DNA from 2 places in the Cytobacillus sp. SAFR-174 genome. Region 2 is predicted to be linked to the other one. Evidence: predicted binding sites of a transcription regulator. Region 2 holds the regulator's gene; the other holds the start of a gene.
The links. The regulator NrdR, encoded in region 2, represses ribonucleotide reductase genes. The targets are predictions, from matches to a motif close to AACACNATATATNGTGTT.

Region 1 (3,424 bases), on a different contig from region 2:
TTGTCTACAAACTGGAGGCCCCGTCAAACTGACGAGGCCTTTTCAAATAACATTATTATTTTTTCGCCTTCACTTTTCCGGACCATTTTTTAAACCCGCCCTGCAGGTGTGAAAGGTCTTTGTAGCCTTTGCGGTGCAGAAACTGGGCAGCTCGCGCACTTCTCATGCCGCTTTGGCAATATAAGTAGACTGGCTTGTCCGGACGCAATTCTTTCATGCGCATTTTCATTTGTGAAAGCGGTATATTGCGTGCGCCTAAAATATGGCCGTTTTCAAATTCATTTGGTTCGCGAACATCGATTAATTGGGCTTTTCTATAGCCTTCTCTAAACTGGTCTTCAGTAAGCGTTTTAACAATTCGGCGCTGATAAAACCATGTTATGACAGAATAGGTAATGATTGCACCCAAAATGATAAGAATGAAATAAAGTGTTTCCAATATGTCTTTCTCCTTTCACACATAGGTAAGCCAACTAATATTATATAAGTCTTTCCTGATTGGAGTAAAGGAAATCTGGTAAATTTGTTATGGAAATTCAACTTGCTTTAATTTTCATTGGAATTTTGTTAGACTAATAACCGCAAATGACAAGTTAAAGAAATTGAAAATGAGGGTTACATATGACTAAAGAAGTTTGGCGGTTTATCGATTCAGGAGAAGGTTCACCTTCTTTTAATATGGCTTTGGATGAAGCCTTGCTTGATTGGAACAGTGAGGGGAAGATGCCACCTGTAATCCGGTTTTACGGCTGGAATCCCGCAACTCTTTCAATCGGATACTTCCAAAAGGCTGAAAAAGAAATAGATATGGAAGCAGTGAAGCAGCATGGCCTGGGGTTCGTCCGCAGACCAACAGGTGGAAGAGGGGTGCTGCACGAACATGAACTCACATACAGTGTTATCGTTCCTGAATTCCACCCGGAAATGCCGAGTACAGTAACTGAAGCATACAGAGTCATTTCTGAAGGAATTCTAAAAGGTTTTCACGCCTTGGGAATGGAAGCTTATTTCGCCGTACCAAAGACGGCTGAAGAAAGAGACTCTCTAAAAAATCCAAGATCTGCTGTTTGTTTTGATGCCCCAAGCTGGTATGAACTTGTTGTAGAAGGCCGTAAAGTTGCAGGGAGTGCACAAACAAGACAGAAAGGTGTAATCCTTCAGCATGGCTCTATTTTGCTTGATTTGGATGAAGACAAGCTGTTCAGCTTGTTCAAATATCCTAATGACCGGGTAAAAGAGAGAATGCAAAAGGCTTTTAAAAATAAAGCTGTTGCCATAAATGAGCTGACAGCAGAAAATATTACTCTTGAACAGGCTAAGGCAGCTTTCAAGAAAGGGTTTGAGGAAGGCCTTGACATTGTACTGGAACCTTACGAGCTTTCAGATGAAGAGATGGCATATGTACAAAAAATCGCAAAAGAACGATATGAAAGCGATGACTGGAACTATAAGAGATAAAAGCGGATAAGTCGCTTTTTCTCTTTTTTTAATGAATAATTTTCCAATTACTGCTCTGAAAAAGTGCAAGCTTCAAAATATGTTAAAATTTATCGTTAATTGTCGGAAATCGGCTGTTAACTCTGTTTTTCTTTAAATTTTAGTATATTTTAAGTTTGACAAAATCAGATTCAGTTGAATCAGACACAATATGTAGTGGTGTCGAAAATATTTAGGACACTATATATTGATTTTGAGGTTTGAGTTATGGTAACTTTAGGGTACTCTTTTAAAACAGATAGATTTACCCTATCTGACAGAATACTTACACACATTAATTAGATAATTGAATTTAGAAGGAGTTGTAACAATGTCTGTTGCTCTAGGACAAAAAATGAAATTGAACATTGAACGTTTAAACAAGGACATCCGTCTCTTTCCTCAGGTTCACCCAGTAACCTCAGATATGAAAATGACCCACAAAGGTGTTTCCCGCTTGGTTATGCTAGATCGCTATACCTTCAAAGACACCGAGAAAGTGACACTCACAAACGGTGACTTCGTTGTCCTCACCATTAAGGAAGATCCCAAATTTCCTGCACGCGGCTTAGGCTATATCCTCGATATTGACTGGGAAAACAAGACAGCCAAGGTTTTAGTAGAGGAAGATTACAGAGGGGTGCTGGATGATCCGGAAGAAACGAGAACAGGCATTATTACAAAGCCTCTTGATGTAATCGAGAAGCCTTTGGAAATCTTCTATGAGCAAATCGCCAAGCGTAACGCAACAGGCCTTGCATCGGTGGAGAAGACCGAAGAAAAGAGAAAAGAGTGGTTTGAGAAGTTCTATCAGGAATTGAAAAATCTTAATTTCATTCCGGCTGGCCGCGTGCTGTATGGAGCTGGTGCTGACACAGATGTTACGTACTTCAACTGCTACGTAATGCCATTCGTGCAGGATTCCCGTGAAGGAATCTCCGAGCACCGCAAGCAGGTAATGGAGATCATGAGCCGCGGCGGCGGAGTAGGGACAAACGGTTCAACTCTGAGACCTCGTAATACACTGGCCAAAGGTGTAAACGGCAAATCCTCCGGTTCGGTTTCATGGCTGGATGATATTGCGAAGCTTACACACCTGGTGGAGCAGGGGGGATCCCGCAGAGGTGCGCAGATGATTATGCTATCCGATTGGCATCCGGATATTATCGAATTCATCATCTCGAAAATGCAAAACCCGAGAATTTTACGCTTCCTGCTTGAAAATACAAATGATGAAACAATAAGAAAATATGCTAAAGAAAAATTAAAATTTACTCCATTTAATGAACAGGAAATTGCCATGTACCAGGGCATTATTAATTATAAAAGTATTCCAGGCTATGGCGGCTTCAGTGAAAACATCATAAAAGATGCTGAGGAGAAGCTGGCGGCTGGCGGTACTTATAGTGTTCATAACTCTGAGTTCCTTACAGGAGCAAACATTTCAGTCTGCCTCACGAAAGAATTTATGAATGCGGTTGAAAATGATGCAGAATATGAGCTTCGTTTCCCGGATGTTGAATCCTATGATGCTGAAACGATGAAAACATACAACGAAGAATGGCATAAAGTCGGTGATGTCAGAGAGTGGGAAAAACTAGGCTATAAAGTCCGTGTTCACCGTAAAATTAAAGCGAAAGAGCTTTGGAACCTGATTAACATTTGTGCAACATACTCAGCTGAACCAGGCATTTTCTTTATCGATAACGCAAACGACATGACAAATGCACAGGCATACGGACAAAGGGTTGTAGCTACAAACCCTTGTGGCGAGCAGCCTCTGGCGCCAAATTCTGTATGCAACCTTGCAGCAGTAAATCTTGCAGAAATGGCAGATAAAGAAAATAAAACTGTTAATTTTGAAAAGCTGAAGCGTACTGTTGAAGTGGGTGTACGGATGCAGGACAACGTAATAGATGCTACACCATACTTCCTTGAAGAGAACAAA
Region 2 (3,424 bases):
CAATAGCTGCCTGGGGTGTTTTAATCTTCTTTCTTGCCCAGTGGCCTGCTATTTTTTCTACGTACCCTTTGGTCAGCTTCATATCTGTTTTGAGCATAACATATTGAATCAGCACATTAATTACCCCGGGTAAAAGCTTTTGCTGGAACATGACATCTTCTATAATCTGCAGATCACCTTTTGAAGGTTCCGCTCCTCCGGAAATATCTTTTAAAAGCTGCCTTGGTGAGGTTATTTCCAAATAACGGATCAATTCTTCTTCCTGTGTTTCAGGCTGCTTTTTTTGAGATTGATGGCTGGCAGGCTGAACCCTGTCAATCAGGGATGGCAGCATATCCTGGTTTTGGAATTGATACCAATCACGTGCAGATTTTCTTAATTCATCAATGTTTATCTCATTATCTTCATTCACGGCGCTGATGACAATATTTTTCATCTGAATAGGGTCGATTCCATATAAAAAAGCAAGATTGCTGATGGATTCCTTTACTTTAACTGTAAGGGCTTTTTTTGGTACAAGCGATTCATTCAGCCCTGCCTGAAGCAATTCAAAATTAAAATCTTCATTCCCGATTTGAATGCCTTCCTGCTCACGCCTTCCAATATACCCTTCCTCATCTGTTTCATTCATCAGCTGCACCACTTCATCGTCAAACGAACCAGGGTGCCCGGATTGAAATACATCCTGGAAAGCCTTTGTTACTTCCTTGTACCCTCTGGCCGGCTGCACCTTCTGATCCGAGAAGAAGCGCTTCAGTCTCATAAATTGGTTTTTGCCCAACTTCTTATAAAGATAGATATTGAGCATGCCGTCAAGAAAGAATTGTTCAGGTGTCAGCGGTGGAAGCAGTTCGTAAATGAATGACCTTGTCTCTTCATCCTTGTTAACATATACCTTTAAAAGTCCTATTCCTTCAAGCTTGAGACGGGCTTCATAAATATCCTTAAGCCCCATCCCCATGAAATTCATTAAACTATGGTGTGAATTTGAAGATGACCATAGCCGGTTTTCTTCAAGCTCTGCCCATAAAGTCATATACAAACTGAAGCACTCAGAGCCAATGAGCGGCTGATATAACAGTGTCAGCACTTTCCGGTCATAATCATGCAAAAGCCCGCTGGCTGCTACTGTATATCGATCAATGGGGAGCATCTCCTGCCAATGCTGGGCCATGGTGTTCACCTTTTTCTATAAAATATTTTTATTAGAATGTTCATCAAAAGCATATCCCGCAAAAAAAAGAGCCAAAGAAAAACCTTCAGCCCATCAGCCTATTTCATCAAAAATCAGCGGCAGCGGCAAAACTGTCCTGATTACGATTGTTCTTTTTTAATTAATTCCTTGAGTTCATCAATAAACACATTGATATCTTTAAATTGCCTGTATACCGATGCGAAACGGACATATGCGACCTCATCCACATTTGCGAGCCTGTCCATGACCATTTCGCCAATTTCATCGCTTTTTATTTCAGAGACACCATTGCTGCGGAGTTCTTTCTCCACTTCAAAAGTAATGTCCTCCAGATCTTTAAGGGCTACCGGCCTCTTTTCACAAGCTTTAATAAGGCCTCTCAGAATTTTTTCCCGGCTGAATTCCTCTCTCGTACCTTCTTTTTTCACAACGATTAACGGAATTTCTTCCACTTTCTCAAAAGTCGTAAACCGGTATCCGCATTTCTCGCATTCCCTTCTGCGGCGGATGGATCGGCTGTCATCCACAGGACGGGAATCGAGCACACGGGTATTATTGTTTTGGCATGAAGGGCATCTCATACAATCAGCTCCGAATTTTTTTATAAGTTGGCTTTAAACAAATTACCGAATATTATTTGATACTCTTATCTTATAAAAAAGGAGTTGACAGTACAAGTACAACTATTTATCTGCGTTTCTTGCAGAACCGAGAAAGTCATGCCGTTTATTTAATTTTTCATATATCGAAAGTACTTCTCTTTTAAGAATTGGATGCACACCTGCCGGTGAGGACTGCTCAGTTGAAATATTGATATCTACAGCCGTTTCAAAAGGCTTGACAGTCACGACTGTCACAATCGCAAAACAGGTTTTGTCTTTTTTAAGTTCTGCTGCAATCTCGCCGTGTTCTTTAGAAATGCTGAGAATGTTTACATTGCGATCTGCTTTGAATAACTCTTCAATCGTCTGCAGCATTTGTGCTGTATTGGTTCTATAATATCTTGTAGCGAGCTCAGGGTCAGAGTGATTTTCATTTGTTTCACACTGCTTTTTATAGCGGCTGGCAAGCTGCCTGAAAATTGACATTCTCTTTCCTCCGTATATTATTTGTATCCTTATTGTACTATTTTTTATTAAGATACTAAAGGCAATGGATTTTAAGCAAAATAAAAAGAGGTGTATCAGATACACCTCTGGATTGCCTAAGATCATTCTAGTATTAAAGTACTTGAGCTTGTTTAACTTGAACTGGACCCATACCGCGAGGAATTTCGATATTCTCACGCGTTTGAGCTCCTAACGCTTCTGCAATAAAGTCTGCAGCGATGTTAGGGTCAAGATCTCCACACGTATACACATCAATGCTGGCATAGCCATGCTCCGGGAAGCTGTGAATAGTTAAATGAGATTCAGAGATGATCACCACTCCGCTTACACCCTGTGGCGCAAACTTATGAAATGCAACCTCGCGAATTTCAGCACCAGATTTTAATGCAGCATTTACGAATGTCTGCTCAATAAAATCCATATCATTTAACTTTTCAAAATCGCATCCCCAAAGTTCTGAGATAACGTGACGACCCATAGTTTCCATATTCAAATTTCCCCCTTTAAACTTTTAAGCTATTAATTAATGAAATTCCAGATTTATACTGGTCTATAACTACCACGGGGGAAAGTTAGTCCAGAGAGGTCCTAACCCTTTAAGTAGCTACCATACCAAAACCTCGGAGAAGTTCACGAGGATTAGTATACTTTGTTTAATTTCTTTTTGCAACACATTGTTTTACATTTTTTTTGGCAAAATTTCTGAAGACTTTTCCTTCTCAGGATTTAATTTTGTCCAAAAAAAGGAGCCTGCCGGGGATGGCAGGCTTTAAGGGTATGGGTAGTTCTATTTAAAAGAGATTGGCAATTATCCAACTTTTACGGCAGATGCCTGAAAAAGTTCCTGTGCAACATATTTTGTCAAGTCTACGACACGGCAAGAATAGCCCCACTCATTATCGTACCAGGCAAGCACTTTCACTTTGCTGGTGCCGATTACCATTGTAGATAATCCATCAATGATGGCAGAGTGTTCATTTGTGTTGAAATCGATTGACACTAACGGTTCGTCAGTAATATCCAGGATGCCATGCAGCGATCCTTGTGAAGCTGTAGCAAATGCCGCATTCACTTCTTCAATTGTAACGTCCCGCTTCAAGTCTACCACGAGATCCACTAA

Region 1: a site for NrdR is predicted at 1,641-1,658, ahead of ACTHRG_RS17700 (vitamin B12-dependent ribonucleotide reductase). Genes of this name have one in related genera too.

What each region holds. Positions count from the first base shown of each region.
Region 1 covers NZ_JBQCMZ010000018.1:97,747-101,170, reverse strand. Annotated here, with positions in the region: gene ACTHRG_RS17710 (rhodanese-like domain-containing protein) at 56-439, opposite strand; gene ACTHRG_RS17705 (lipoate--protein ligase family protein) at 622-1,458, shown strand; gene ACTHRG_RS17700 (vitamin B12-dependent ribonucleotide reductase) at 1,808-3,424, shown strand, end outside.
Region 2 covers NZ_JBQCMZ010000007.1:82,354-85,777, reverse strand. Annotated here, with positions in the region: gene ACTHRG_RS09510 (replication initiation and membrane attachment family protein) at 1-1,174, opposite strand, end outside; gene nrdR (transcriptional regulator NrdR) at 1,315-1,776, opposite strand; gene ACTHRG_RS09500 (hypothetical protein) at 1,879-2,283, opposite strand; gene speD (adenosylmethionine decarboxylase) at 2,417-2,791, opposite strand; gene ACTHRG_RS09490 (glyceraldehyde-3-phosphate dehydrogenase) at 3,113-3,424, opposite strand, start outside.